DNA from 3 places in the Streptomyces sp. NPDC004134 genome. Region 1 is predicted to be linked to each of the others. Evidence: riboswitches for the same ligand, from Rfam matches in the RefSeq annotation. Region 1 holds a riboswitch; each other region holds the start of a gene.
The links. A riboswitch is a leader RNA that binds a small molecule or an ion and turns the genes downstream of it on or off. The one in region 1 is predicted to bind cyclic di-AMP.

Region 1 (9,912 bases):
AAAGCGGAAAGGCGACTCAATTCTCCTGGTCCTCCCAGTCGATGTGCGGTGGCCGGAAGGATACGGGAGCCCACTGACACCCCGCCCCACGCACCCATCACCGCCGGTCCGGAAGTCGGCACCCGGCGGCCGGGGCACCTCCGCGCGTACCCGGGCGGCGCCCTTGGGGCAGCCCGTGTCCGCCGGGTGTTCAGAAGTTCCCTGCCCGTGCGGGGGATTGGTGGGCTACTTTGCGGCGTACGTGCCGGGCTGCCGGAAGGGCGTGACGTGGTGAACGGTATTCGGTGGATAGCGAATGCGCACGATCTGGGCTACACCTTCACGTTGTGCGAGAACATCACGCCGGAGGAGCTTCTGGTGCGGTTGGGCGCGCAACGGCAGCACATCCACGAGCTGACCGAGGACGAGGCCATGGAGTTTCTGTCGCGGGAGGAGGACGACCCGCTGGGTGATATTGATTTCCTCGACCTGGAAGACGAGCCCCTCCTGTCTCGCCTTGCCGAGGCCGGGTTCCTCTCCTGCCCCGAGGCAATCGTCCGCGCCGGCGCCGTCCCCGGCTGGGCGTACGCCATCGAGGAGTTCTCGGCCCGCTCCACGGCCCACTTGGCCGCGCTGTCGCGCGGCACGCGGACCTACTCGGTGTACCGCAGCGTGAACGGGGAGCATGAGATCGGCTACGCCCGGGACGGAAAGGTGCTGACCTACTGCGATCAGCTCACGCTGCGTTCGGGAGAGGCCGGAGCGGACGAAGCGATACCGGACTTCACCTACACCGACGAGGAACTCCTGGACACCGCCTTCCTGCGCTTCCTCGAAGACAAGCACGGGATCGCCATCGCCTGGGAGGACACCTGGGGACCACTGCCCACGGCCGCCTTCGCCCGCATCTACGAGTGAAGAGTCGTCGAGTGCCCGTACCGAACGGCTGGTCGGGATCTGCCCGGCTTGCCTGACCCCGTCGCGTGGTCCGGGCGTCGGGCGGGCCGGTTCATTCGTGTGGCTGCCTATTCCGGTCGAAGGGCGGGCAATGGTGGGTGTCTTGTGGTCTGGTTTGGTCTCCGGTCCGTGGTTGCAATTTCAGGGCTCAGGTCACAGCTTGCACTGTGAGACACATCACGATGGCCGAGAGGTGTAGACCGCGGTTGTGCCGGATTCCCGAACGTGCAGTTCGCCGGGCGTTACCGCGAGGTAAGTCGCTGTGGGCGGCGCGGAATCCATGATCGCGGAGCGAAAATGGCGCGCTGCTCATGCGTGTTCGCTCAAGTGGTCGGGTTGGCTGGGTGCAGCAGTTCATCGGGTGACGAGGGAGTCACCCGATTCTCCATATCCGGCCCCCGTTCGAAGAGGACCTATGACCGAGGAAGTCCCCGCAGAGGATCACAGCAGCCCGGTGACGCACGCCATGCTGCACGTCCCGCCCGTGTGCGAGGCGCTGTACCTCGCCAACGCGGACGCGTACTTCACGTACGCCCAGCACTGGCTCGACGACGAGACCGCGGCAGAGGCGATCCACCTGGCGTTTCATCAGATCCGCAACCGCTGGGAGGAACTGGGCCGGCACGGCGACCTGCGGCAGCAGGCGTGGGCGATCCTGCGCCGGGTGGTCGCCTCGTACGTCGAGGAGTCCAAGGTGCGGCGCGAGATCGCGCACGTGCTGGCCGTGTACCAGGAGCTCCTGGAGCAGCAGAACGCGGGCGTCGGGCTGTACGAGGCGATAGCGAAGCTCTCTCCGCGGCAGTTCGACGTGGTGGTGCTGCGCTACCTGTGCAAGTTCCCCACCGACCGGATCGCCTGGTACCTGGGTGTCACGGCCAGCACCGTCGACTACCACTGCCGTCGCGCCACGAAGCGCCTGGAACGGGATCTCGCGCAGTTGCTGAAGAAGGACGGGGACACGAAGTGAGCGAACAGAGCTCGGCGGTGGAACAACTCCTGGCGGGGGCCGGGGAGATGATGCTGGCGGGCCGGCGGCGGTTCGACGTGGCGGCCGGGCTCCGGCGGCTGCAGGAGGGGCCGGCCGGGTATACGGGGCCGGGCACGGACGCCTCTCCGGTGGTGCAGGCGCGGGACGAGTTGTCGGTCCTGGTGCGCTGGACCGTCAACCGGGCCGGGGCGACCGGGTTCGTCGGCCGGCTGGCCAGTCTGCTCAGCGACCACGGGCCGCAGGGCCACGAGACGTGGCTGGAGGTGCCCGACATAGACGGGGCGATCCGCGGCATGCAGGTCTTCGCCTGCATGCTGTACCAGGCGGATCACCGGGAAAGCGCGCAGTTCTGGTGGCAGTTGGCCGCCGGCGCCGGCAGCCGCGCCGCCGCGTACTGCCTGCACCTGCACCACCTCGGTCTCGGCGAGCCCGCCGAGGCCGGCCACTGGCGTACGCAACTGCAGAAGGACGGCGGACCCGACGACGAGTTCATATCCGGCGTGAGCCTGTTCGCCGACTACGTCGACCGCCACTGCGAACCCGGCTGGGAACCGCACATGCACCGGGAAATACAGCGTCTGGCTTCCCGCGAAGACGTCCGCGACGCGCTGGTCTGCCGACCGGAAAGCGAGATCGCCGACCGCTTCAAACGCCACTGCGAACAGCACTGACGAAAGAAGGGTGTCCCGGTGCCCAAGCTCACGCGCCCGCCGGCCAATTCCGCCGTGCGTCCGAGGAACAACCGGATCCGTGTGCACCACGCCCCGGCCTGCCGGCGGAGTTGCCGGTGCCGCACGCGCAGGAGCGAGATCACTACACACCTTCTGCGCGGCCTGTACTACGGCCTCGGTACCGGGCTGGCGGGTCTGCTCTTCTGGTGGGTACAGCAGATGATCTAACTCATTCCCCACGCCGACGGCACCGCGCCGGAGAACGCCGCGCGGTGCCGCCCAGGCGAGAGCCCTTCGCCCTCCGGCTGCCGCGGGCCTCGTACGAGCGGCGGCGACCGCTGGTGCGTGGAGTGCGCCGTGACTTGGGTGCCTGACGGTCCGTCGGTGCTCGACGGTGCCAACTCCCGGGCCTGCGCGGGCTGATGGACCCTCGGCCGCTGTCGTGTCAGTGGTGGCGACTAGTCTTCGGCGACGTGCGCGAGCAGGGAGGGGCAGTCATGGCTGAGGATCCGATCGACCTGATCCGTCTGGAGGGGGACGGCAACAGCGTCGTCCTCCGGATCGACGGGAGGGAGACGCGGAAGCCCCCCGTCGAAGCGGATGTGCTGGTCGGGGAGTTCGTGGTCGAAACGCCGTTCGTCCGCGGCACCCTCAAGACCTGGCTCTTCCCCGAGGACCTGGGGGAGTGGCAGCAGGCTCTGGACTCGCTCGACGCGGGCGAGGACATCGCCTGGCGCGAGGGATCGAGGGCGCCGTGGCTGTACGTCGAGCTCGACGAGGACGACGACAGGTGCCGGGTCACGATCAAGGACCATTCCGCCTCCCTGACGACGGTGACGGTCACCGTCCCCCTGGCCGACGCCTGGTTCGACGACGCGTACCGACGCCTGGACGCCGTCTGGGAGACCTGGCCCCTCGAAGAGGACTGAACCCCGGCCGACGGGATCATTCGGTGACGAAGCCGGCGTGCGCCGCGATGATCCTCCAGCCTGCCCGGTCGCGGCTCCAGGTCCGGGTGTAGCGCATCCGGGCACGCAGCGGCTGCCCGCCGACGGAGCCCTCCAGCGTGCCGAGGAACCAGGTGACTCCGGTGTGCGCCGTAGCGAACACCCGGAGGTCTTCTTCCTCAAGGCCGGTCAGCACCTGGTGGCCGGTCCGGTGGGCTTCCAGGTCGTCGCCCTTCGAGTAGAGGCGTCCGTCGGGACCGGTGAACCGTCCCGCGTCGTCCAGCAGTTCGCCCATTACGTCGACGTCGGAGGCGAGCTGGGCCGCCTGAAGGCGTCGTTCGGCCGCGCGGAGGCTTTCGGTGTGATCGTCGTTCGGCATCTGCCCAGCATGACGGGTCCCGGTGCCGGAGACGTCTCCCCTTCTGCTGATGGCAGATTCTGCCCGGTGCCGGCAGGAAAGGGGTGGCGAGGTGAGGGGTGGCGAGGTGAGGCGGGCCCCTGGAGGCCCGCCCCGACCGTCCCGGGTCGCGTCAGGTGGTTACGCCGTGGTTGGTGAGCCAGGTGAGGGGGTTCTTGGCGGAGCCGTAGTCCGGTGTCGTGCGGACCTCGAAGTGCAGGTGCGGGCCCGTGACGTTGCCCGTGGCGCCGGATCGGGCGATGCGGTCTCCCATGCCGACCGCGGTGCCCTCGGAGACGTCCATCTGCGAGAGGTGGGCGTAGTGGGTGTAGTCCCCGTCGCCGTGTCTGATGACGATCTGGTAGCCGAACGAGTCGTCCCAGCCTGCTTCCACGACGGTTCCCTTGGCCGCGGCCTTGACCGTCGTGCCGACCGGGACGGACCAGTCCTGGCCGGTGTGGCCGTTCTGCCAGTTCGCGCCCGACGCCTCGTAGCCGGCCGTGGGGGTGCTGCCGTCCACGGGCATGACGGCCGTCGGGTCGGGCGCGGCGGTGGCGGTGCCGTAGGAGGCGTTGTCGGCGTTGGTGCCCGGGCCGTCGGCGGGGCCGTCGAGGGAGAGGTCCATGCCGGGGGAGATCAGGTTCGGGTCCTCGCCGATGACGGCTCTGTTGTTCTCGTACAGCGTCTTCCAGCCACCGTCGACGTCCTGCTCCGCCGCGATGACGGAGAGGGTGTCGCCGGAGGTGACGGTGTAGGTGGTGTCCTCTTCCGCGAAGGCGGCGGACGCGCCGATGACCGGCAGGGCGAGGGTGGCGCCCGCCGCCGAGGCGCGGGTGGCGAGTTTGCGGGCGCTGCCGGGGCGGCGCGCCGCGCGGTGGCGGCCGTGAGGGGATGACATCGTACGGGCCTCTTTCTCCGGACGCCTGCGAGGTGAGCTGTCGGGTTCGGGCTGGAGCTGCCCGGCCGCCGGCTTCGGCGGACCTCACCCCGAGCCGTCGCAGGGACGGCGCGGTCCGGCGGGGGCCGGACCCGTGGGTCCCCCGCTCCTGCCCGGCGGTGCGAGCTGATCGGCAGGTACCGCGGCGCCGGGGGCAGGATTCGGCGGTCCGGCGCGCAGCGGGTGTTCGCCTTTCGAACGGGCAGCCACGCTAGGGGGATCATGTGTTCGACGGCAAGGGGGTCACGCGCTCCCGCGGAATAATTGACTCCGCGTCGCGGCGAGTTGACGTCGTGCAGCCGCCAGACCCGGGCAAGCGCTCATTTGCCCGTCGGTCTCCGACAAAGGGCGTGGCGGGTGGTGATGCGTTCACATGCCTGTCCCGGCCGCTGTCCGGGCCACGTTGCCGCGCGCCGCGGCCCCTTCGACGTGATCATGGAGTCGTACTGCCCGCACGCGGTGACGACCGGCCCCTCCGAAGGAATCGATCATGGACACCGATGGCCAGCCCACCTCCGAAACGCTGACGTGCCTGGTCACCGGGGCGTCCGGGTATATCGGCGGGCGGCTGGTGCCGGAGCTGCTCGCGGCCGGGCACCGGGTGCGGTGCCTGGCCCGTACGCCCGGCAAGCTCCGCGACCATCCCTGGGCCGGGGACGTCGAGGTCGTGCGCGGGGACGTCACGGACGAGGAGTCCGTGGGTGCCGCCCTGCGCGGGATCGATGTCGCGTACTACCTGGTGCACGCCCTCGGCTCCGGCGGCGGGTTCGAGGAGACCGACCGGCGGGCGGCCCGCGTCTTCGCCCGGGAGGCGGATGCCGCCGGGGTGCGGCGCATCGTGTATCTGGGCGGCCTTACGCCGCGGGGGGTGCCGGAGGCGTCCCTGTCCCCGCACCTGCGGTCCCGGGCCGAGGTCGGGCGGATCTTTCTGGAGGGGGCCGTGCCCGCCACCGTGCTGCGGGCCGCGGTCGTGATCGGTTCGGGGTCGGCGTCGTTCGAGATGCTGCGCTATCTGACCGAGCGGTTGCCGGTCATGGTCACCCCCCGGTGGGTGAACACGCGCACCCAGCCCATCGGCGTCCGCGACGTGCTGCGCTACCTGGTCGGCGCCGCCGCCATGCCCCCGGACGTCGACCGGGCCTTCGACATCGGCGGGCCCGACGTCCTGACGTACCGGGAGATGATGCGCCGCTACGCCGCCACGGCGGGGCTGCGCAAGCGGCTCATCCTGCCGGTGCCGGTCCTCACCCCGCGGCTGTCCAGCCACTGGATCGGGCTCGTCACCCCCGTGCCCGCCGCCCTCGCCCGCCCCCTCACCGAGTCGCTGCGCCACGAGGTCGTCTGCCGCGAGCACGACATCGCCCGGTACGTGCCCGACCTGCCGGGGCGCCCGCTGCCCTTCGGCGAGGCGCTGGCCCTGGCGCTGCGCCGGGTGGGCGAGGCGCGCGTCGCCACCCGGTGGTCGTCCGCCGCCGTGCCCGGTGCGCCCAGCGACCCGCTGCCCACCGACCCGGACTGGGCGGGCGGCAGCCTCTACGAGGACGAACGCCGGCTCTCCGTCGACGTACCCCCCGACGAGCTCTGGAAGGTGATCGAGGGCATCGGCGGGGACAACGGCTGGTACTCCTTCCCGCTCGCCTGGGCGGTCAGGGGCTGGCTCGACCGGTTCGCCGGCGGCGTCGGCCTGCGCCGCGGGCGGCGCGACGCCGAGCGGCTGCGGGCCGGCGACTCGCTGGACTTCTGGCGCGTCGAGGAGATCGAGCCCGGGCACCTGCTGCGGCTCCGGGCGGAGATGCGGATGCCGGGGCTGGCGTGGCTGGAGATGTACGCCGAGCGGGACGCCGCGGGCCGTACCCGGTACCGGCAGCGCGCCCTGTTCCACCCCCGCGGCCTCCTCGGGCACGCCTACTGGTGGTCGGTGTTCCCCTTCCACCACGTCGTCTTCGGCGGCATGGCCCGCAACATCACCCGGGCCGCCGCCAGGGGCGCGGGCGTCAGTCCGTCTCCCCGGCCCCGGTGAGCGGCGCGAGCGCGGCGAGCGCCGCGTCGAGGCGTGCGGTCGCCTCCTCCGCGACCGGGCGCAGCGCGTCGAGTCCGGTGAGGGTGACCATCGTGCCGGGGTCGAGGGCCTGTACGGCGGTGCGGTCGCCGTCGCGGCGGACGACGACGTTGCAGGGGAGCAGCAGACCGATCGAGCGGTCGGCGTCCAGGGCGCGGCGGGCGAGGGGCGGGTTGCAGGCGCCGAGGATGACGTAGTCCTCCATGTCGTGGCCGAGCTTCGCCTTCAGGGTGGCGGTGACGTCGATCTCGGTGAGGATGCCGAAGCCCTGCGCCGCGAGGGCGTCGCGGGTGCGGGCGACGGCGGTGGTGAAGTCGGTGTCGAGGTGCACGGTGCGGTCGTAGCGCATGGCGGTCGGCTGCCCTTCCGATGGTCGGCGCGTGGTGTGTGGGGCACGGGGCGAGGGGCGGTGTCCGGGCGCCGGCGCGGTCCCGGCAGGCCGTTCTCCCGGGGTGTTCCCCGCCTCCCAAAATACCCCCCCGGGTAATTATGCTACGGTCGCTGATATACCCCCCGGGGTAATTAGCCACTGGAAGGGAGTACGTCGTGTTCTTCGTCGACACGATCGAGGTGCCGGGGCTCGGCAACCGCAGTTATCTCGCCGGCGGTGAGCACACCGCCGTCGCCGTCGACCCTCCGCGCGACATCGACCGCGTGCTCGCCGCCGCCGCGCGGCGCGGGGTGCGGATCTCGTACGTCGTCGAGACGCACGTGCACAACGACTACGTCACCGGGGGCCTGGAGCTGGCCCGGGTCACCGGGGCCGCCTACCTCGTGCCCGCCGGCGCCCGCGTCTCCTTCCGGCACGTACCCGTGCGCGACGGGGACCGTACGGAGATCGACGGCCGCCTCGCCCTGCGGGCCCTGGCCACCCCCGGGCACACGCCCCACCACACCTCGTACGTGCTGGAGGAGGACGGCACCGCCGTCGCCGTCTTCAGCGGCGGCTCCCTGCTCATCGGCACCGTCGGCCGCCCCGACCTGGTCGAGCCCCGGCTCACCGAGGGCCTGGCCCGCGCGCAGCACGCCTCCGCGCGGCGGCTCGCCGACGAACTGCCCGAGGAGACCGCCGTGCTGCCCACCCACGGGTTCGGCAGCTTCTGCTCCTCCGCGCAGGCCACCGGCAGCGACACCACCATCGGCCGGGAGAAGGCCGTCAACGACGCCCTCACCCGCGACGTCGACACCTTCGTCGCCGACCTGCTCGCAGGGCTCGACGACACCCCCGCGTACTACGTCCACATGAGCCCCGCCAACACCGCGGGTCCCGCCCCCGTCGACCTCACCCCGCCCGCCCCCGCCGCGGCCCGGGAGATCGCCGAGCGGCTCGCCGCGGGGGAGTGGGTCGTCGACCTGCGCAACCGCGTCGCCTTCGCCGAGGGGCACGTCTCCGGTTCGCTCAACTTCGAGGCCGCCGGGCAGCTCGCCACGTACCTCGCCTGGCTCATCCCCTGGGGCAAGCCCGTCACCCTGCTCGCCGAGTCCGCCGCGCAGCTCGCCGACGCCCAGCGCGAGCTGGTACGGGTCGGCATCGACCGCCCCGCCGCCGCGGCCACCGGCACGCCCGCCGACTGGGTGCGCGACGGGGAGGCCCCGGCCTCCTTCCCCCGCGCCACCTTCGCCGACCTGGCCGGTACGGCGGCAGACGCCGTCGTCCTGGACGTGCGCCGCGACGCGGAGCGCCGCGCCGCCGGGCACGTCGAGGGCTCCGTCCACATCCCCATCCACACCCTGCCAGGACGCCTGGCCGAGATCCCCGCCGGTGAGGTGTGGGTGCACTGCGCCGGCGGCATGCGCGCCGCCATCGCCGCCTCCCTGCTGGACGCCGCGGGCCGCGACGTCGTCGCCGTCGACGACTCCTTCGACTCCGCCGCGAAGGCGGGACTTCCCGTACGGACCGCCCCGTGACCGCCCGCCGGCGCCCGATACGCCCCGGCGGCCGCCCGGTGTACGGGCCCCGCCCCACCGGCGCCGTCCCGTGACCGCCGTCATACTCGCCCTCGCCGCCGGCGCGCTCATCGGCGGCGCCCTCGGCGCGCTCGGCGGCGGCGGCAGCGTCCTGGCCGTGCCCGCGCTGATCTACCTGCTCGGCTTCGGCCCCGTGGCCGCGACCTCCGCCGCCCTGGTCATCGTCGCCCTCACCTCGGCCACGGCGCTCGCCGCCCACGCCCGCGAGGGCCACGTGCGGTGGCGTACGGGCCTGCTCTTCGCGGCGGCCGGAGCCGGCCCCGCGATGCTCGGCGGGGCGCTCGCCGGCCACGTGCCCGGCGCGGCGCTGACCGCGGCCTTCGCCGTGGTCGCCGGGGCGGCCGCGGTGTGCATGCTGCGATGCCGCCGGCGCGCGGAGGCCACTCCCGCGGTACGTCCCGGGCGGGCCGCCGCGGCGGGGGCCGGGCTCGGCGGGGTCACGGGGTTCGTGGGCGTCGGCGGCGGCTTCCTCGCCGTACCTGCGCTGGTCGGGGTGCTCGGCATGCGGATGAAGGCGGCGGTCGGCACCAGCCTGCTCGTCATCACGGTCAACGCGCTCGCCGCCCTCGCCACCCGCGCCGGCACCGTGGCGGATCTCGACTGGGCGGTCGTCGGCCCGTTCACCGGTGCCGCGGTCCTCGCCGCGGCCGGCGGCAAGCGGCTCGCCGCCCGGGTCTCCGGGGACGCGCTGCAGCGGGTCTTCGCCGTCGCGCTGCTCGCGGTGGCCGCGTTCATGCTGATCGACGCGGTGGCGTGAGCCGGCCGCGCGGAGTGATCATGCCAGCGACAGGAACAGCTTCTCCAGCCGGGCGCGCATCGCCTCGGGGTCCTCCCCGTTCTTGCGGCCGGACTCCATGTCGGTCACGCACTGCTGCAGCCCGGTCGCGATGATCGCGAACCCGGCCCGGTCCAAGGCCCGGGACGCCGCGGCGAGTTGCGTGACGACGTCCTCGCAGTCGCGCCCCTCCTCGATCATCCGGATCACTCCGGAGATCTGGCCCTGGGCCCG
Region 2 (9,912 bases), on a different contig from region 1:
TCTGCCTCTGCGGGCCCGGGGAGTAGCTCCCGGAAAGGTGCCGACGGCCCTGGTGTCGGGGGGTCGGCCACCAGGGCCGCCGGCGGTCTCGGTGCGCGCTCGGACGCCACGGGGGAAGTTGCGTTCGGGCACGCCGGAGACGTGGGAGAGGGGTTTATGGGGGCTTGCGGTCCGTGCGGCGGGTGCCCGTCCCGGCCGCGGGGGCCGGGGCGCTGGGCCCGCCGGGTGGATCAGACCGGGGCGCCGTTGTTGCGCAGCCAGGCGAGGGGGTCCACTGCGTCCCCGCCGCCGGGTCGTACCTCAAGGTGCAGGTGCGGGCCGGTGACGTTGCCCGTGGCGCCTACGCGCCCGATGACGTCGCCGGTCGTGACCTCGCCGGAGGACTGGATGATGGAGGACAGATGGCAGTACCAGACCTCGGTGCCGTCCTCGAGGGTGAGGACGATGCGGTAGCCGTACGAGCCGGCCCAGCCGGCCTCGGTGATCGTGCCGCCGTGCACCGCCTTGACCGGGGTGCCGGTGGAAGCGGCGAAGTCCTGGCCCGTGTGGCCCGCGGCCCACATGTCGCCGGACTCGCCGAACGTCGAGGTGAGCGTGTAGTTCGCGACCGGGGCGACATAGCTGGCGGCGAGCTTGGCGAGGCGCTCCTCCTCCGCCTTGCGGCGGGCCTCCTCCTCCGCCTTGCGGCGGCGCTCCTCCTCCAGTTGGCGCTGGCGCTCCTCTTCCTGCGCCTTCGCCTCGGCGGCCTCCTCGGCCGCCTGCTTGGCGGCCTCGGCCTCGGCGGCCGCGCGGGCAGAGGCGTCGGCCTCCGCCTGCTGCTGCTCGGCCTGCTCCAGGATGCGGGCCCGCAGGGCCTCTCCGGAGTCGGCGGGCTGGTTCGCGGTCTCGGTGTCGCCGGCGTAGCTGACCTGGGTGAGCGGAGCCGTGGTGACGACCGTGTCGGAAGCGGGCTCCTGCGTGCTCGGCATCAAGTCGCCGACGCCCGGCAGGCTCTCCGCGTCCGGGAGTTGCGCGCTTATCTGGCTCGCGACGGCGTCGACCTGGTCGGGCATGGATATCGCGACCGGGGGCTTCTCCTGCGCCGTGGCCATGCTGCCCGCGCCCACGGCGGCGAAGACGCCCACGCCGAGTACGGCACCGCTGCGCGCCATGCTGCCACCGCGCTGCCGGGGGAGGCGCCGGCGGCCGCGGGAGGGAAGGTCGTCCTCGGGGAGGACTTCGTCGACCGGCTCATCGGCGGCGTAACCGGCGGGCGCATACCCCTCGGGGGCGTAGCCGCCGGACGCATAGCCGTCGTAGCCGTAATCGTCATGGCCATGGCCGTAGCCAGGCTCAGACCTGTAGGACGCCACGAAGGCGTACTCCTTTCCTTCCTTCTCGCCTACCGGGTTAGCTGACGGGTTCGGAGCAGGAAGGTCTCCTACGGGCCGCCTCCTGGCGGAGGTTGGCCCGATTCACCCCAAGGTGGTGGTTCCCCGGTTCCCTAGGTGTTGCCGTTGCTGCAGTTGTGACGCTTGCGGGATTCGGCGACGGCGCACGGTGCCGCCTCTTGCGACGGCAGTGACGACCGCGCTGCGTTACCGCACGCTAGCGGACGACGGCGTTCGATTCCAAGTCGTTCCCGTTATTGAGTTGTGCTTTACCGCGGACGATCCGGGCATGTACCAGCGGAAACGGACAAGTTGACGGCCTGATTACGCGCAGTGAGGTCCGGTCGTTAGCTGATCGTGCATCAGTTGTTATGCGGAGGGGCGCTATTCCACTACGGAGCGTATACAGGCGCGGCCGCGTCCGGCGGCTCTCCGAACGGTGCACGGGAGCGCGCGAGGGCGAACAGCGCCATGTCGTCGGCGATCATCCCGCCCGTATAGCGCGTCACATCGTCCAGGAGGGTGTCCAGCAGTTCGTGCGGGCCGTCGAACAGCCGGCCGTCCAGCCGGGGCAGGGGATCGTAGAAGACGCCCGCCTGGTTCCGCGCCTCCGTCACGCCGTCCGTGAACAGGACGAGCGCCGCGCCCGGCGGGAACGCCACCTCCATCAGCTCGTCCGGCCACGTACCCAGGTCGCCCATGCCCAGCGGCAGCGCGTGCTCGCGCGGGTGCAGCGTGCGTGCCGCGCCGTCCGAGCCCAGCAGCACCGGCGCCGGATGGCCGCGGTTGAGCAGCCGCAGCGCGCCGCCCTCGCGGTCGACCTCCGCCAGCACCGCGGTCGTGAACCCCTCCACCCGGTCGAGCCCGCTGCGCCCCGTCTCCTGGCGCTGCAGCGCGCGTTCCAGCCGCCGCGCGACCCCGGCGAGCCCCGCCTCCTCCTCGGCCGCCTCCCGGAAGGCGCCGATGACGACCGCCACGGACTCCACCGCCTCCAGCCCCTTGCCGCGTACGTCGCCGACGATGCAGCGCACGCCGTACGGGCCCTCCTGCACGGCGTAGAGGTCGCCGCCGATACGGGCGTCGGCGTCGGCGGCCTGGTAGCGGGCGGCGACCCGCAGCGCGCCGAAGCCGTCCGGCGGGTTCGGCAGCACGGCGCGCTGCGCGGCGACGGCGACGTGGCGGGCGGAAGTCAGCCGGCGGTAATTGCGCTGGATGAGGAGGTTGATCACGACCGCCAGGACGCCGAGCACGACCTGCGACACCATCTGGGTGAGCGCGTCGGCGTTCGTGGCCGTGCCGTTGAGGATTTCGAGCGCGACGTCCACCACCAGGGCGGCCACGGCAACGGCAACGGTGCCGCGCAGGGTGAGCAGCGCGGCGGCGACCAGCGGGGTGGTCTCGAAGACCGGCGAGGACCTCAGCCCCTCCGGCGTGAACCAGAAGAACACCGACCCCACGACGATCAGCGCGGCCGGCAGCCACCGCAGCGCCCACCTGACCCGGCGCTCGCCGCCGGTGGCGTCGGGGCGCCGGGACCGGGCCGCCAGGTCCAGCGCGCCGGCGCCGACGCGGTAGGCCCGCCCGTTCTCGTACGGACCGCGCCCCTCGCCGTACGAGCCGCGCTCGCCGTACGAGCCACGCTGGGCGTCGCGTGAGGCGCGGCCGTCGCGTGAGGAGCGGTCATCGTGCGAGTTGCGGCCCTCGTCGTGCGGGCCGCCTTCACCCTTACCCGCGCCGTCCTCCCGCACCGGCTGCACCTGCCCTCTCCTGCGCTGCCCTTCCTGCGCTGTCCTCCCCGTGCGGCCGGCACGCGGGCCCGTGCCGTCGTCCCTCAGGGTTCCGCGTCCCGGGCGGGACAGCGACCGGGCGGGGCCCAGGCGGGTTACAGGAGGCATTTCGGGCGTCATGGCGGCCAGGGTGGGACGGGTAGAAGCGTCGCGGACCAGCGGACCGCACGCAGAGGGTACAGCCGAACGGGTATAGGACCGCCCGGCTCCGGCGCGCGCGGCGCCCGCGCGCCCCTCAGCTCCCCCGGCGTCCCCCGCGCCCCCGGACGGATGAGGCCATCCGGCAGGGCGCTCAGGCGGCGTCAGACGGCTCGGGCGGCGTCAGGTGAGGCGTACCGGGAAGGACGCCAGGTCGTTCTGCGTCAGCACCGGAAGGTTGCGCAGCTCGCCCAGCGGCGCCGCCGCCCGCAGTTCCGGGAACCGGGCGAAGAGCGCCGGCAGCGCCACCGCCGCCTCCAGCCGCGACAGCGCCGCGCCGGGGCAGATGTGCGGCCCGTGCCCGAAGGTCATGTGCCGGATCGGCGTCGCCCGCGTGACGTCGAAGACGTCCACGTCCGCCCCGTGGTGCCCGGCGTCCCGCCCGATCGCGCGGTACGAGATGACGACGCCCTCGCCCTTCTCGATCACCGTGCCGGCGATCTCGATGTCCTCCGTCGCGAACCGCATCAGCAGGTGGGTCACAGGCGGGTCGTAGCGCAGTGCCTCCTCGATCGCTGTCTCCCACGTCACCGTGCCCTCGCGGACCATGCCGAGCTGCTCGGGGTGGGTCAGCAGTCCGCGCACGGTGGTGAGCAGGAGCGTGATCGTGGTCTCGTGCCCGGCCGCGATCATGGACTTCAGGTTGCCGACGACCTCTTCCTCGGTCAGCGGCTCGCCGCCCTCGTCGGCGAGGATCAGCGCGCTCGTCAGGTCGTCGGCGGGCTCGGCGGTCTTCTGCCGCACCATGTCCGTGAACACGCGGTCGAGTTCCGCCATCACCGCGAGCCGTTCGTCCTGCGGCGTGAGCATGGAGAAGAAAGCTTTCCACAGGCGCATCTGCCGCGGTATCTCCGATTCCGCGACGCCCATGAGCGCGCAGACCACCCGCATCGGCAGCGGCTGCGCGAAGACCTCCTTGAGGTCGACCACCCCGTCGCCCGCGGCCGCCGCGGCCGCCAGGGAGTCCAGCAGTTCGGCCGTCACCCCCTCGACCACCGGCCGCAGCGCGTCGAGCCGCCGCGGCGTGATGGCCTGCGCGGTCTTGGCGCGCAGCCGCCGGTGCTCGGGGCCGTCGACCGTGAACATCGACCGGCCCGGGTCGACCATCCCGATCAGCGGCCACTCCGCGGTGACCTCGCCGGTCTGCCACAGCCGCCAGGCGCCGATGTCCTTGACCAGCCGGGCGTCGGTGAGCAGTTGGCGGGCCTCGGCGTGCCGGGTGACGGTCCACGCGGGCGCGCCGAGCAGTTCGATCCGGGTGAGCGGGGCGGCGGCGCACAGGAGCGCGGTCTCGCCCGCGAGGTCGCGTACGAGCGGGTCGATGGCCAGCGGCCCGGGAAGGTCCCCGGAGCCGGTCGGGACGGCGGCTGCGCCGGCGGCGTGCGGGCAGTTCACGGATGACCTCCTGCAGCGCGTACGGGGGTGAAGGTGACCGGCAGGGCGGTCATGCCGCGCAGGAACGCGGACGGCCGCCGCACCAGCGTCCGGGCCGGCACGGACAGGTCCAGGTCGGGCAGCCGGTCGAGGAGTACCTCGAGGCCCGTCCGGGCGATGATCTCAGCGATCTCCTGGGCCGGGAAGGGGCAGCGGAAGTCGCCGTAGCTGAAGGCGAAGTGGGCGCTGTTGCCGGCCTGGGCGGGTACCCCGGCGCCTCTGTACCCGTATCCGCCGCCCGTGCCGCCAGGACCGCCCAGGGCCTGCTGGATCTGCGGGTCGTCGTTGGCGGCGGCGAGGCCGAGGAGCAGCAGGTCGCCGGCGCCGACGGGGCGGCCGCCGAGCTGGGTGTCGCGGGCTGCCCAGCGGCCGACGAGGATCTGCGTCGGGGTGTCCTCCCACAGCACCTCGTTCATGGCCTGGCCGACGCTGTGCCGGCCGCCGCCGAGGGCGGCGGCGAAGCGGTCGTCGGTGAGCATGAGGCGGATGGAGTTGCCGATCCAGTCGGCGGTGGGCAGGAAGCCGGCGGCGGTGGTGTCCTTGAGGTCGAGCATGACCTCTTCGTCGGTGAAGTGCATGGGGTCGGCGAGCATCTGCGAGGTGACGTCCTGGCCGGGCGCGAGCCGTTTCTCGGCGACCAGACGGGTCATGTGCTCGACGAAGGTCTCGTACGCCTTGAGCGCGCCGGGTCCGCCGTCCGCGAGTTCGTTGAGGACCTGGGCGAGTTGGCGTCCCTGGGCGTCGGGGAAGCCGATGAGGCGGGCGAGGACGAGTACGGGGAGGGGGACGGCGTAGTCGCCGACGAGTTCCGCGCTGCCGCGGGAGCAGAAGGAGTCGATGAGCCGGTCGGCGAGCTGTTCGCAGTGCCGGCGGAGGTCGAAGGGGTCGACGCTTTCCAGTGCGGCGCCGACCATGACGGCGTGTCTGCGGTGGTCGGCGGCGGAGGCGGTGAAGTGGATGGACGGCATGACCTGGCCGACCATCGGCAGCAGTGGCCAGTCGGGCGGGATCTTCTCCCACTGGTTCCACAGCCCGCGATCCCGTGGGAAGAGTTCGGGGTCGGAGGTGACCTGGTGGAGTTCGCGGTAGCCGATGACGAGCCAGGCGGGGATGTCGCCGGGGAGTTCGACGGGGACGACGGGGCCGTGGTCGCGGCGCATCTCGCGGTAGAGGTCGCGCGGGTCGGTGTGGAAGCGGGGACCGCTGAGGGGTACGGCCCCGGCGGCGCCGGCGTGCGCGGGGCACCCGGAGGGGGGTGCGGCGGCAGCGGGGGGCGGGTGCGTGCCGGGGGGCGCGTCGGGGTCGGCGGGCGCAGGCGCGCCGGCGCCGGGGGGCGCGGGCCCGTCGGCCGGCGCACCCGGCGCAGGGGCCTCGCTCAGCGCGCCCGTGCGCGGTTGCGCCTGGCTGCTGCTCCCCTCATGTGCGGCCTGGTCGTCGGAAGTCGGGGTCATGTCGCGGTCTCCGGTGCGGTGGGGACGGTGGCTGCGGCGGAAGCCGCGGCGGCGGTCGCGGCGGCAGCGGTGGCCGTACCGGCGGCGAGCCGCTGCAGGTGCTCGACGAGGGCGATCAGCACGCCCTTGCTGGACTCGCGGGACCGCGCGTCGCAGTCGACCAGCGGGACGTGCGGGTCGAGGTCGAGCGCTTCGCGCACCTCCGCGCCGGTGTAGGGCGGGCCGCCGAAGTCGTTGCGGGCGACGATGAACGGCGTGCCGTGGTGCTCCAGCCGGTCGATGGCGTACCAGGAGTCGGCGAGCCTGCGGTGGTCGACGAGGACGATCGCGCCGAGCGTCCCGGAGAACAGCCGGTCCCACAGGAACCAGAAGCGTTCCTGCCCGGGCGCCCCGAAGAGGTAGAGCACGGTGCGCTCGTCCAGGCTGATCCGCCCGAAGTCGAAGGCGACCGTGGTGGCGGTCTTGCCGGGTACGGCGCTGCGGTCGTCGATGCCGCGGCCGGCGAGGGTCATCGTCTCCTCGGTGTTCAGCGGCCGGATGTCGCTGACGGAGCGGACCATGGTGGTCTTGCCGACGCCGAAGCCGCCGACGATGACGATCTTCAGTCCGTTGTCCGCGGTACGGGCCAGGGGGGCGCGCCCGGCCGCGCCGCCCGGCGCGGGGGTCGCGCGGGGGTCAGAGGTGGCGGAGTCCAACGAGCACCTTCTCCAGAGTCTCGGGATCGGCGAACCGGACGCCGCCCGGCGTGCGCGGGGGCGCGTACCGCGGGTGGCGGGCGGTGATCCGGCCGGCGGCCAGCAGGTCGGAGAGCAGGATCTTGGTGATGCCGACGGGCAGTCCGAGGTCGGCGGACAGTTCCACCACGGCGGTCGGGGTGCGGCAGATGCGCAGGATCGCGGCGTGCTCCGACTGCATGCCCGGCGCCGGCTCGTCCTCGGCGACCACCAGCGTGACGAGGTCGAACTCGTCGCTGGCGGGCCGGCTGCGCCCTCCTGTCAGGGTGTACAGCCGGTCCGGGTCGTCGTCCCGGCCGGGGCGGGTCATTCCGCCGCGACCCCCTCGGCCGCGGGTACGGGCCCGCGGGCCGGGGCGCTGAGGTGGTCGCCGAGCTGTTCGACGAGTTCCAGCATGTTGTGCCCGACGAGCCCGGGGTCGGCCGTCTCGGCGGCGATGACGGCGACGTGGCTGCCGGAGCCGGCTTCGGCGATGAAGAGGATGCCGCCGTAGAACTCGGTCATCGACTGCCGTACACCGCCGCTGCCGTCGCCGAACTCGACGGAGGCGCCGTGCGACAGGCTCTGGATGCCGGCCGAGATGGCGGCGAGCTGGTCGGCGCGGTCCTCGGAGAGTTCGGGCGTGTGGCAGAGCTTGAGCCCGTCGCGGGAGAGGACGAGGGCGTGCCTGGCGCCGGGCGTGCGCTCCAGCAACCCCTCCAGCAGCCAGGTCAGCCCGGTGGCCTCGGCGGGAGATTGGGTCATCGGTCGTCCTCCGAAGATGAAGCGGCATTGCGTGCGGGGGGTGCGGTGGAGGGGGCGGGGCCGTCGTCGGGCGCGGCGGGTTCCTCGCGTTCCGCGGGTCGGTCCGCTGGTACGGGGGCTTCGGCGCGTGCGCCGTCGTCCTGCCGTACGTCGTCTGCGTCCTGTACGGCGTCTGCGTCCCGTACGGCGTCTGCGTCCCGTACGGCGTCTGCGTCCCGTACGGCGTCTGCGTCCCGTACGGCGTCTGCGGCCGCTACGGCGCCCGCGTCCGGTACGTCGTCGGCCCGGCCGGTGTCGCGCTTGCGGCCGTTGACGGCGGCGACCATGGCGCCGCCCGCCGGGCCCGCGCCGCCCGCGGTGTCCGCGCCGCTCTCCTGGCCGGTCACCGCGCGCCGGAAGGCGCCGAACCGGGCGGCGGATCCTGCGGGTTCGAGCCGGCGCCGGGACCCGGTGCCGTCACCGGCGGCACCCTGGTCGCCGGTACCCGTGCCGGTGCCCGTGCCCGTGCCCGTACCGGCGGCCTCGCCCGGCGCGCCGGCGTCCGGCACCCCGCCGGGGTGCGCGCCCGCCAGCGTGCGCCCGCGGCGCCGCCGCGGCAGCGCGGCCATCGCGAACGGGTCGTGCCCGCCGTCCCCCGCCCGCTCGTCGGCGTCCTCGCCCGCGGCGACGTCCCGCTGCCGGGGCAGCGGGAGCGGCGTGCTGCCGGTGTCCTCGGTGGGCATGGGCAGGGCCGGTGTCCGTACGGGCTCGCCGGGCCGGGCGCGGGAGATCAGCTCCTGCGGGATCATCAGCACCACGCCCGTACCGCCGATGGCGGAGGGCCGGAACGAGACGGTCAGCCCGTGCTTCTGCGCGAGGTGCCCGACGACGGGCAGGCCGAGCCGGGTGCCGGTGAGCGTGGACAGGTCGGTGGCGGTGCCGGAGACGGCGCGCTCGGCGCGGCGCTGCGCGGCCTCGCTCATCATCAGGCCGCTGTCCTCGATGGTGACGACGGCGCCGGCGGGCACCTCCGAGACGTAGACGTGCACCTCGGTGGTGGGGGGTGAGAAGTTGCAGGCGTTGTCGAGGAGTTCGGCGAGGGCGTGCATGACGCCCTCGGCGGCGTGTCCTGCGACGGCCACTTCGGAGACGGCCCGTAGCCGTACGCGCTGGTAGCCGGCGATCCGGCCCATGGCGCCGCGCAGGATGGACTCCATGGTGATCGGCTTCGCCCAGCGGCGGCCGGTGCGGGCGCCACTCAGCACGGCGATGCTGTCGGCGACGCGGCCCGCCTGCGCGGTGCGGTGGTCGAGGTGGAGGAGGTCGCCGAGGACGTCGGCGTCGCCGTGGCGGTGCTCCATCTCGCGCAGGTCGGCGAGCATGCTGGTGGTGATGGCCTGCATGCGTCCCGCGGCGTTGGCGCAGGAGGCCATGGCGGCGGCCCGGCGGTTCTCGCTGCGCCGCGCCTCTTCCGCGACCTGCTGTACGGCGCGCCGGTATGCCTGGTTGTCCAACTGCGGGGCGGCGGCGAGCGCTTCGTCGACGGGTGCGCCTGCGGCGATCTTCCGCAGGACCTCGGGTACGACGCGGTCGGCGAAGGCGGCGGCGGCGCCGGCCGCGGCGGCGGCGCGTTCGTCGGCGCGGGCGGCCTTGGCCCGGTAGCCGGCCGCGGCGGCGACGGCTATGCACAGCAGGACGGCGGCGGCGCCACCGGCGTAGACGATGTGCCGCGTGTGGTCCTCGGGTCCCGCGAGCGCCGCGGCCAGGACCGCGACGGCGGTCGCGGGCGCCGTGACGAACAGGGCCGACAGCGGTGCGGGGAGTCGGGAACGCGAGGCCCGGGGCGGGGCTGCATCCTGGTGCGCGGTCATCGACGGGCTCCTCCGGGCAGGTGGCCTGTCCCAGGTCGGGTGTGTGCGCCGGGTTGAGCAACGTGCTCGCAGGTGCTCAAGTCGCCGACACTATAGGGAGTTTCCTCACCACACCAGCACACCCAGAGGACCGTTTGCAGCACACCTGTGACAAGAGATGTCCGCCCCGGTCAGGGCGGCTTCCGGAGGTCCCGCCGCGGCGATCGTGACGGCCCTGTCACCGCCGGTCGGCTAGAACGTAGGACGCCCAAGATCGCCCGTACGCCCCCTGCGGCAACGGCGTCCAACTGCTCAACGGCCCTGGTCAGCAAGCCTTTGCGGCGTCACCACGCTGTAACCGCGCG
Region 3 (9,912 bases), on a different contig from region 1:
GCGTTCATCGAGGGTGCCAAGGCCGGCGAAGCCGACTTCCTGCTGTCACGGAGCCCGGTGTGACCGCGCCAGGCACGGCGCCTCCGCACCGGCTGCCGCGCCGCCCGGTCCACTCGCCGTCCGGACCGGACGGCGAGCCCATCCCGGCGAACGGGGGTGTGGCCCACCCGCACTGACGTGGGCCACCGGCCGGGAGCACAGAGAGGGAGGGGACACCCCGGGGGGGTCCCCTCCCTCGGCGTTTGCCGAAGCACGGGCGCGCAACGGCGCCCGGGGGCACGGCAGATGAAATTCCAGAAATCATGAACCGCGCGTGTCCGCACCGCTGCCTTCCGCGAGGTATCGGCGTACGGTATGCCCCCGATGGCCGTCGTCAGCCCCGGGGAGGCCCCGCGATGAGCGCATCTCCACCCCCGTCCGCGGGCGCGGCCCCGCCGGCCGTCCGTGTCGGGGTGCTGCTCCCCCGGCTGCCGGAGGAGCCCGCGGACTGGCTGGCGGAGTGCGCGGCGTACGACTCCGCCGGCGCCGACGCACTGTGGCTGGACGGCGGTCCCGACCCGGCCCACGACGTACTGGCGCTCGCCGCCGCCCTGGCCGCCGCCACCGGCCGGGCGAGGCTGGTGGTCGCGCTGCCCGACAGCGTGCCGCAGGCCGCGCTGCTGGCCCGGGCGCTGGCCACCGTGGTGCTGCTCAGCGGCGGCCGGCTCGCGCTCGCCGCCGACTCCCGGCGGTGCGCCGAACTCGGCGCCGTGGCACCGACGGTGCCCGCCTTCCGCCGGCTCGCGCCCGCGGGCCCGGGCTATGAGGAGCCGGGCGCCGGGCGCTGGACTCCGGCGGCCGCGCCCGCGGGACCCGACGCCTGGCGGACCGCGCTCGCCGGCGCCGCGGAGCGCGGGGTGCACGGTCTCGTCGTACCGGCTGGGCAGCGTTTGCTGGAGGCGCTGCGCCTCGGCGTGAGTGCCGAACGTCACACGCGCCCCAACCGCCCCACGCGTGCGCGCGTCACCACGGAGCGTCAGACTACGCGCCGATCCTCGTGATCCGCTTGTGATCTGCCGTTCGATCTCCTAGTGTCCGAGTCGTTCGCACACGCGAGCACCGAGCTCCGGTACGCCGAGTCCTGCCCGTCGGAGCCCGGAACCGTCGTCCCCACAGCCGTTCGGGCAGGAGCGGGGGAACCACTTCTCCGTCGGCAGGAGCACGGTGGCAGGACCGCACCGCACTCCCCGACTCGGGGTGAAGCCGCACAGCACGACGCGGCCGGGCAACTCCAGCCCGAACCCGACAGCTCACCTCGCAGGCGTCGGAGAAAGAGCGAGCCACCATGGCCGGAACCGGCACCCGGCGCGCGCCCAAGTCGCGCTCCACCCGCCGCTACGCCGCTGCCGCGGGGGTGGGCATAGCCCTGCCCGTCGCCGGCGGCATCGCGGCGACCGCCGCGCACGCCTATACGGTCGAGAAGGGCGACACCCTCTCGGAGATCGCCGAGGACAACGGATTCGGGGCCGACTGGCAGCGGCTGTACGAGGCCAACAAGGCAGCCGTCGGCGACAACCCCCACCTGATCCTGCCGGGCCAGGAACTGGACCTGGGGGACGAGAAGGCCGAGAGCAAGCCCGCCGAGGCCGACCAGACCGCCGCCAAGACCGAGCAGAAGCAGCAGCGTTACGTCGAGCACACCGTCGGCGCCGGCGAGACGCTGGCCAAGATAGCCGCGAAGTACGACGTGCCCGGCGGCTGGCAGCGGGTGTACGTCGACAACGAGAAGGCGATCGGCGACAACCCGGCCGCGCTGAAGGTGGGCACCGAGCTGCGCGTCGACACCAAGGGCGGCAAGGTCGACAAGTCGATCGACCCGAACGGCTCGTCGGCGTCGAAGAGTTCCGGCGGCTCCGGCGGCGCGACCGAGGCGTCGCAGGCGAGCGTCCCGACCACCGAGTCCGGCATCCAGGCGGCGGCCCGGGAGATCGTGCCCGCCGACCAGTTCACCTGCTTCAGCAGCATCGTGGAGCGCGAGAGCGGCTGGGACCACACCGCGACGAACCCCAGCTCCGGCGCGTACGGCCTGATGCAGGCGCTGCCGGGCGACAAGATGGCCTCGGCCGGCGCCGACTGGCGCACCAACCCGGTCACGCAGATCAAGTGGGGCCTGGACTACATGAACGACCGCTACGGCAGCCCGTGCGGCGCCTGGGACTTCTGGCAGGCGAACAACTGGTACTGATTCCGGGGGCTCCGGCCCGCGGAAGTCTCCTTCGCCCCGTCGTGCGGATCCGTCCGCGCGGCGGGGCGCGTTCGTCGTACGGGCTACGCCCCGGCCGCCCGTTCCGCCCCGGCAGCCCGCCCGGCCGAGGACCCGCCGGCGGCCCCGGCGCCGGATCCGCCGGCGGACAACTCCGCCAGGTCCCGGGCCGCCTGGGCGAGGAGCCGGTGCATCGCCGCCTCCGCGGCGTCCGGGTCCTGCGCCCGGATCGCGGCGAGCACGGCGCGGTGGCCCGGCACGGGGTCCCGCGGGTGGTGTCCCGGGCCGTGCACCAGGCGGTCGCGGGCGGCAAGACCGCTGGCGAGGACCTGATCCATGCGCTCCAGCAGCTCGTTGTGCGAGGCGGCCAGCAGGGCGCGGTGGAACGCGAGGTCCGCGGCGACCGCCTCGGCCGCGCCGTCCCGCGCCCCGGCCATCGCCGTGAGCGCCGTCTCCAGCGCCGCCAGGTCCGCGTCCGTGCGCCGCACCGCGGCCAGCCGGACCGCCGCGGGCTCGACGATGCCGCGCACCTCGTCCAGGTCGCGCAGCAGCGGGGAGGCGGCCCGCGCGGCGGCGCCCTCGCCCTGCTGCCGGCCCGCGGTCTCGAAGCGCCAGCGCAGCACGTCGGCGTCGAGGAGGTGCCAGTCGGCGCGCGGCCGGACGAACGTGCCGCGCTTCTGCCGGGCGTCGACCATGCCCTTGGCCGCCAGCACCTTCAGCGACTCGCGCAGCGCGGTGAGGCTGACGCCCAACTCGGCCTGGAGGGCGGCGAGGTCGAGGGTGGCGCCCTCGGCGATCTCACCGCCGAGCACCCGGTGCGCGAGGGTCTCCACGGTCTGCCCGTGCACCCCGCGGCGCGCGTAACCCGCCATGGCCGCTCGCTCCTCCCTCGCGTCCCCGCTCCCGTGCCCTCCGCCGCCCCGCGGCGCCCCCGCGCTCAGGCCGACGACTTTACGACGCTCCAGCCGCCGTCCACGACCAGGCTCGCACCGGTGACGTAGGACGCCTCGGACGAGGCGAGGAAGGCGACGGCGGCGGCCACCTCCTCCGGCGCGCCCAGCCGCCCCGCGGCGGTCTGCGCGGCGCTGGCCCTGCGGTCCTCCTCGGGGACCCGGTCCCAGAGCCGGGTGAGCACCGGTCCCGGCAGCACGGTGTTCACCCGTACCGACGGGCCGTACTCGACGGCCAGTTGCCCGGCCAGTGACAGCAGCCCGCCCTTGGCGGCGGCGTAGGCGGGGTGGCCCGGGATGCCGTGCCTGGCGTGCACGGACGAGACCAGCACCGCGGCGCCGGGGGCGCCCTGCTGCGCGCGCAGCCCGGGCAGGCAGGCGCGGAAGCCGAGGAAGGCGGCCGTCAGCCCGACGTCGACCTGGCGCCGCCAGGAGGCGGGCGACGTCTCGTGCGCGGGGGCGACGTCGACGGCGACGGCGTTGGAGACGAGGACGCCGACGGGCCCGAAGTCCCCGGCCGCGGCCACGATCCGGGCCCAGCCGTCCTCGCCGGCCACGTCCGCGACGACGGCCGCCGACGTGCCGCCAGCGGCGCGGATCTCCGCGGCCGTGGCCTCCGCCCGGTCGCCGTCGATGTCGGCGACGACGACGGCGGCGCCCTCGGCGGCGAGCCGGCGGGCGGTGGCCGCGCCGATGCCGGCGGCGGCCCCGGTGACGACGGCGGTGCGGCCGTCGAAGCGGGCGGTGTGCGGGAGTTGCGTGGCTCCGGCTGCTGTCACGAGGTCACGCTCCGGGTGTTGACGGATCCGCCGCGGCACTTCTACGTTGCCCGCAAGGTTAATTCGTAATTTAAGAATTGAGCAAGAGGGGCGGAGGCAGTGTGGCGCGCATCCACTTCGGCGGCGACTACAACCCCGAGCACTGGCCGGAGGAGGTCAGGGCCGAGGACATCCGGCTGATGGAGGAGGCCGGGGTCTCCATGGTCACGGCCGGGATCTTCTCGTGGGCGCTGGTCGAACCGCGGCCCGGCGCGTACGACTTCGACTGGTTCGGCCGGGTGCTGGACGACCTGCACGGCGCCGGCATCCGCGTCTGCCTGGCGACGATGACCGCCTCCCCGCCACCGTGGCTGACCGAGCGGCACCCCGAGGTGCTGCCGCAGGACGCCGACGGCATCCGCAGGTGGCCCGGCTCGCGTCAGCACTTCTGCCCCTCCAGCCCGGTCTACCGCGAGCACGCCGTACGCCTGGTCACCGAGCTGGCGACCCGCTACGGCACCCACCCCGCCCTGGAGAGCTGGCACATCGGCAACGAGTACGGCTGCTCCAACCCCCGCTGCTACTGCGACGTCTCCGCCGCCGACTTCCGCCGCTGGCTGCGCGAGCGCTACGGCGACGTCGAGGCGCTGAACACCGCCTGGGCCACCACCTTCTGGTCCCAGCGCTACGGCACCTTCGAGGAGGTGTTCCCGCCGCGCACCACCCCCACCCACCCCAACCCGGCCCAGGTGCTGGACTACGCCCGCTTCTGCGACGACGCGCTGCTGCAGTGCTACCTCGCCGAGAAGGAGGCGCTGAACGGGATCACCCCCGACGTGCCCGTCACCACCAACCACATGCCGCTGCACAAGCCCGTCGACCCGTACGCCTGGGCGGCGCACGAGGACGTCCAGGCACTGGACTTCTACCAGGACCCGTACGACCCCGAGACGCACCTCGGCGCGGCCCTCGCCTTCGACGTGACCCGCTCGGCGGGCGGCGGGCGCCCCTGGATGCTGATGGAGCAGGCGCCCAGCGCCGTCAACTGGCGGGCGCGCAACAGCCCCAAGCCCCCCGGCGCGATGCGGCTGTGGAGCTGGCAGGCGGTCGCGCAGGGCGCGGACGCGGTGCTGTACTTCCAGTGGCGGGCGACCCCCGGCGGCGCCGAGAAGTTCCACTCGGCGATGGTGCCGCACGCCGGCACCGACACCCGGATCTTCCGCGAGGTGCGCGCGCTGGGCCGGGAGCTGGCCGCCGTCCCGCAGCTCGCGGGCGGGCGCTCGTGCCCGGAGGTGGCGCTGCTCGCGGACTGGCACAGTTGGTGGGCGCTGGAGCAGGGCTCGCACCCGTCCGCCGACCTGGACTACGCCGAGACACTGCGCCGCCACTACCGGCCGTTCTTCGACGCGGGCGTGGAGTGCGACGTCGTGCCGCCGGACCGCGACCTGTCCGCGTACCGGCTCGTGGTCGTGCCCAACCTGTACCTGATGAGCGCGGAGACGGGCGCCCGGCTGACGGAGTTCGTACGCGCCGGGGGCCACCTGCTCGTCTCGTACTTCACCGGCATCTCCGACGACTGCGACCGCGTGTACCCCGGCGGTTATCCGGCGCCGCTGCGCGAGGTGCTGGGGCTGCGCGTCGAGGAGTTCTGGCCGCTGGCCGAGGGGCAGCACCTGCCGCTGACCGGGACGCTGACCGGCACCGGCGACCTGTGGTCCGAGGCCATCGACCTCGAAGGCGCGGAGGCCGTCGCGGCGTTCGGCGCGGGCGAGCTGGCCGGGCGGCCGGCGCTCACCAGGCACGCGTACGGGGACGGAGCCGCCTGGTACGCGGGCACCCGGCTGCCGGCGGCGGAGATGCGCACCCTGGTGGACCGGGTACGCGCCGGGGCGGGGGTGGAACCGGTGCTGCCGGGGCTGCCGGCGGGGATCCAGGCCACCGTGCGCGAGGGCGCGGAGGGGCGCTTCCTCTTCCTGCTCAACCACGGTGCCGGCACCGCGACCGTCACCCTGCCCGAGCCCATGCCCGTGGTCGCAGGCGACGGCGCCGGCCCCGCGGCGGGCCCGGTCGCCTCGGTCGACCTCCCCGCCCGCGGAGTCGTCGTCCTGCAGACCTGAGGAGTGCACTGACAAGGAGGTCGGATGCCCACCCGAAGGAAGATCCTGGCGTGGGGCGCGGCGGCCGCCGCCGCGCCCGCACTGGCCGGCTGCGGCGAGCAGGTCGGCGCGGCCCGTACGACCACGGCGGCCGGGCGCAGGCCGGGGCAGAAGGTCACGCTGACCTTCTGGACCTGGGTGCCCCTGCAGAAGGCCGTGGCGCTGTGGAACGAGCAGCACCCGGACGTCCGGGTCGACGTGCAGACGGTGCCTGCCAACACCTCCGGCGGCTACCAGAAGATGCACTCCTCCCTCACCGCGGGCGACCCGCCCGACCTGGCGCAGGTGGAGTACTACGCGCTGCCCGAGTTCATGCTCGTGAACGGCCTCACGGACCTGAGCGAGTACGGCGCCGACGAGCTGAAGGGCGCCTACGTCGACTGGCAGTGGCAGCAGGGGGTGTTCGCCGGGAAGACCTACGCGATCCCCCAGGCGTCGGGACCGATGGGGCTGTTCTACCGCCGGGACCTCTTCGACAAGTGGGACATCGAGGTCCCGGCCACCTGGGACGAGTACCGGGCCGCCGCGGTGAAGATCAAGAAGCGCGGCTCCCTCATCTCCGCCTTCCCGCCCGCCAACGCCCAGTGGTTCGCCGCCTTCCCCTGGCAGCGCGGCGCCCACTGGGTGACCACCGAAGGCGACACCTGGGTGGTCGACCTCGCGGGCCCGGAGTCGCTCCAGGTCGCCGACTTCTGGGACGGGATGCTCTCCGACGGGCTCGTCGCGCCCGTCCAGGACGCGCAGTCCGCGTTCTACAAGGGACTGCAGACGGGAGAACTCGCGACCTGGCCGGGCGCGCAGTGGTACGACGCCCTGATCCGCGGCAACGCGCCGCGCACCGAGGGCCGGTGGCGGGTCGCGGAACTGCCGCAGTGGGAGCGCGGCGGCCACGCCTCCTCCAACTGGGGCGGCTCGGCCACCGCGATCCTCCAGGGCAGCCGGCACCCGGTGGAGGCACTGGAGTTCGCGCACTGGCTCAACACCGACCCGGCGGCCATCGACCTGCTGATCGCCGCCGGCTACGGCTGGCCCGCGGCGAAGATCGAGCTGGCGGACTCCGCGCTCGGCAAGCCCGATCCGTTCTTCGGCGGCCAGCGCTACAACGAGGTCTTCCAGCTCGCCGACGGCAACGTCGACACCTCCTGGCGCTTCGCGCCGACGACGACCCAGTCGTACGCGCATGTCCAGGACGCCTTCGGCCGCGTCCTGGCCGGCCAGGGCTCGCTCGCGGACGCCCTCGAAGACGCCGAGGGCATGTTCGTGGACGACCTGAAGGCCAAGGGGCTCAAGGCGAGGAGCGCGCGATGAGCACGTCCCCGCAACCGGGCCCGGCGCGGTCCGGCACGGCCGCCCGCAGCCGGCGCCGCGGCCGCCCCGACCGCAAGGCGTGGGCGTTCCTCGGCCCGTTCCTCGCGCTGTACCTGTTCGCGATCGTGGTGCCGGTCCTCTACGCCGTCTACCAGAGCATGCTGAAGGTCGAGCGCAGCGGCCCCATGGGCCTGGGCGAGCCGTCCGTCGGCTTCGCCGGCTTCGAGAACTACTCCCTGGCCCTGCACCAGGAGACGTTCGTCGAGGGCTTCGGCCGGGTGCTGCTCTTCGGCATCGTGCAGGTGCCGGTGATGCTGGTCCTAGCCCTGGTGCTCGCGCTGCTGCTGGACCAGGTCTCCCACCGCTGGGCGGGACTGCTGCGGGCCACGTACTTCCTGCCCTACGGCATCCCCGGCGTGATCGCCACCATCCTGTGGGGCTTCCTGTACGTGCCCGGGGTCGGCCCGGTCACCTCCGTGCTCGGCGACCTCGGCTTCCAGCCCGACTTCCTCGGCTACGACAACGTGCTGTGGTCGATCGCCAACATCGTGGTCTGGCAGTTCGCCGGCTACAACATGCTGATCATCATCGCCCAGCTCAAGGCCGTGCCGCAGGAGCTGTACGAGGCGGCCAGGATCGACGGCGCCGGGCCGTGGCAGACGGCGCTGCGCATCAAGATCCCGCTGGTGCGGCCGGCCCTCGTGCTGACCACCGTGTTCTCCATCATCGGCACGATGCAGCTCTTCGCGGAACCGCTGGTGCTGAAGAAGGTCGCCCCGGCCGTCACCACCGACTACACCCCCAACCTCAGCGCGTACTTCGACGCCTTCGCGAACGCCAACCTGTATCTGGCGGCGGCCAAGTCGGTCATCCTCGCCGTCGTCGCCATGGTGCTGTCGTTCGGATTCCTCAGCCTCGTCACCCGCAAGCAAAGGAGCGAGCGGTGAGCGCCACCGGCACCCGGACCACCACGACCGGCACCGCGGCGGCCGGGTCCCCGCCCGCCGCACCCGCACCGCGCCCGCGCCGGGCACCGCGCCCCGGCCGCGTCCTCCTGGTGGCCGTGCTCACGGCGGCCGCGCTGTACTTCCTGCTGCCGGTCTACTGGCTGCTGGTCGCGGCCACCAAGTCGAACGACAGCCTCTACGGCTCGTTCGGCCTGTGGTTCGACGACCCGCGGCTGTGGGACAACCTCAGCCGGGTCTTCAGCTACGACGGGCATGTCTACCTGCGCTGGACGCTGAACTCCCTGCTGTACGCGGGCGTCGGCGCGGTGCTGGCGACGCTGCTGTCCGCCGCGGCCGGCTTCGCGCTCGCCAAGTACCGCTTCGCGGGCCGGGAGGCGGTGTTCAGGTTCGTCCTCGCCGGTGTGCTGCTGCCCTCGACGGCACTGGCGCTGCCGCTCTACCTGATGTTCAGCAAGCTGGAGCTGACCAACACCTACTGGGGCGTCCTGATCCCCAGCGTCGTCAGCCCGTTCGGGGTCTACCTGTGCCGCATCTACGCGGAGGCGGCGGTACCCGACACCCTGCTGGAGGCGGCGCGGGTGGACGGCGCGGGCGAGGGGCGGATCTTCTTCTCGCTGGTGCTGCGGATCATGACCCCGGCGCTGGTGACCGTCTTCCTCTTCCAGTTCGTGCACATCTGGAACAACTACTTCCTGCCGTTGGTGATGCTCTCCGACGACCGGAAGTACCCGATCACGCTCGGGCTGGTCACCTGGCAGCAGGCCGCGGACCGGGTGCCGGAACTCACGCAGTACACCATCGGCGGAGCCTTCGTCTCCGTCGTCCCCCTGGCCGTCGCGATGCTCGTCCTCCAGCGCTTCTGGCAGACCGGGCTGACCGAGGGCAGCGTCAAGGAGTAGCCAGTTGAAGATCACCCGGGTCGAGACCTTCGCCGTGCCGCCGCGCTGGCTCTTCTGCCGGATCGAGACCGACGACGGCCTCGTGGGCTGGGGCGAGCCGGTGGTGGAGGGCCGGGCGGCGACCGTCCGCACGGCCGTCCACGAACTCGCCGGGCAGTTCCTCGTCGGCGCCGACCCGCTGCGGATCGAGGACCACTGGCAGCTCATGACCAAGGGCTCCTTCTACCGCGGCGGCCCGGTGCTCTCCTCCGCCGTCGCGGGTCTCGACCAGGCGCTGTGGGACCTCGCGGGCAAGGCGTTCGGCGCGCCCGTGCACCAGTTGCTCGGCGGCCCGGTGCGCGAGCGCGCCCGCGCGTACTGCTGGGTCGGCGGCGACGAGCCCGGCGAGGTGCACGACCAGGTCGCCGCGCAGGTGGAGGCGGGCTTCACGGCGGTGAAGATGAACGGCTCCGGGCGGATGGACCGGCTGCCGAACGTCGCGGAGCTGCGCCGGGTCGCCGCCCGCGCGGAGGCGGCGCGCGACGCGCTCGGCCCGGAGCGGGACTTCGCCGTCGACTTCCACGGCCGGTTCTCCGCGGCCGGCGCGATCAAGGCGATCGGGGTGCTGGAGCCGTACGCGCCGATGTTCGTG

Region 2: another riboswitch for cyclic di-AMP. It lies ahead of ACFYVJ_RS34055 (M23 family metallopeptidase); the one in region 1 lies ahead of ACFYVJ_RS00260 (peptidoglycan DD-metalloendopeptidase family protein).
Region 3: another riboswitch for cyclic di-AMP. It lies ahead of ACFYVJ_RS05215 (LysM peptidoglycan-binding domain-containing protein); the one in region 1 lies ahead of ACFYVJ_RS00260 (peptidoglycan DD-metalloendopeptidase family protein).

Annotation. Positions count from the first base shown of each region.
Region 1 covers NZ_JBIAMS010000001.1:61,917-71,828, reverse strand. Annotated here, with positions in the region: gene ACFYVJ_RS00290 (DUF4246 domain-containing protein) at 1-20, opposite strand, end outside; gene ACFYVJ_RS00285 (DUF6461 domain-containing protein) at 268-897, shown strand; gene ACFYVJ_RS00280 (RNA polymerase sigma factor) at 1,352-1,903, shown strand; gene ACFYVJ_RS00275 (hypothetical protein) at 1,900-2,595, shown strand; gene ACFYVJ_RS00270 (DUF5959 family protein) at 3,093-3,524, shown strand; gene ACFYVJ_RS00265 (nuclear transport factor 2 family protein) at 3,541-3,921, opposite strand; gene ACFYVJ_RS00260 (peptidoglycan DD-metalloendopeptidase family protein) at 4,073-4,837, opposite strand; cyclic di-AMP (ydaO/yuaA leader) riboswitch at 4,846-5,008, opposite strand; gene ACFYVJ_RS00255 (SDR family oxidoreductase) at 5,367-6,896, shown strand; gene ACFYVJ_RS00250 (DUF302 domain-containing protein) at 6,871-7,284, opposite strand; gene ACFYVJ_RS00245 (rhodanese-like domain-containing protein) at 7,482-8,843, shown strand; gene ACFYVJ_RS00240 (TSUP family transporter) at 8,914-9,660, shown strand; gene ACFYVJ_RS00235 (metal-sensitive transcriptional regulator) at 9,679-9,912, opposite strand, start outside.
Region 2 covers NZ_JBIAMS010000044.1:5,102-15,013, reverse strand. Annotated here, with positions in the region: gene ACFYVJ_RS34060 (VOC family protein) at 1-26, shown strand, start outside; gene ACFYVJ_RS34055 (M23 family metallopeptidase) at 231-1,352, opposite strand; cyclic di-AMP (ydaO/yuaA leader) riboswitch at 1,364-1,539, opposite strand; gene ACFYVJ_RS34050 (PP2C family protein-serine/threonine phosphatase) at 1,763-3,127, opposite strand; gene ACFYVJ_RS34045 (cytochrome P450) at 3,479-4,750, opposite strand; gene ACFYVJ_RS34040 (cytochrome P450) at 4,747-6,240, opposite strand; gene ACFYVJ_RS34035 (ATP/GTP-binding protein) at 6,237-6,935, opposite strand; gene ACFYVJ_RS34030 (DUF742 domain-containing protein) at 6,916-7,284, opposite strand; gene ACFYVJ_RS34025 (roadblock/LC7 domain-containing protein) at 7,281-7,718, opposite strand; gene ACFYVJ_RS34020 (ATP-binding protein) at 7,715-9,568, opposite strand.
Region 3 covers NZ_JBIAMS010000002.1:463,266-473,177, forward strand. Annotated here, with positions in the region: gene ACFYVJ_RS05205 (DUF397 domain-containing protein) at 1-63, shown strand, start outside; gene ACFYVJ_RS05210 (hypothetical protein) at 396-1,040, shown strand; cyclic di-AMP (ydaO/yuaA leader) riboswitch at 1,144-1,318, shown strand; gene ACFYVJ_RS05215 (LysM peptidoglycan-binding domain-containing protein) at 1,325-2,224, shown strand; gene ACFYVJ_RS05220 (FadR/GntR family transcriptional regulator) at 2,308-3,114, opposite strand; gene ACFYVJ_RS05225 (SDR family NAD(P)-dependent oxidoreductase) at 3,180-3,971, opposite strand; gene ACFYVJ_RS05230 (beta-galactosidase) at 4,073-6,067, shown strand; gene ACFYVJ_RS05235 (ABC transporter substrate-binding protein) at 6,092-7,414, shown strand; gene ACFYVJ_RS05240 (carbohydrate ABC transporter permease) at 7,411-8,361, shown strand; gene ACFYVJ_RS05245 (carbohydrate ABC transporter permease) at 8,358-9,281, shown strand; gene dgoD (galactonate dehydratase) at 9,286-9,912, shown strand, end outside.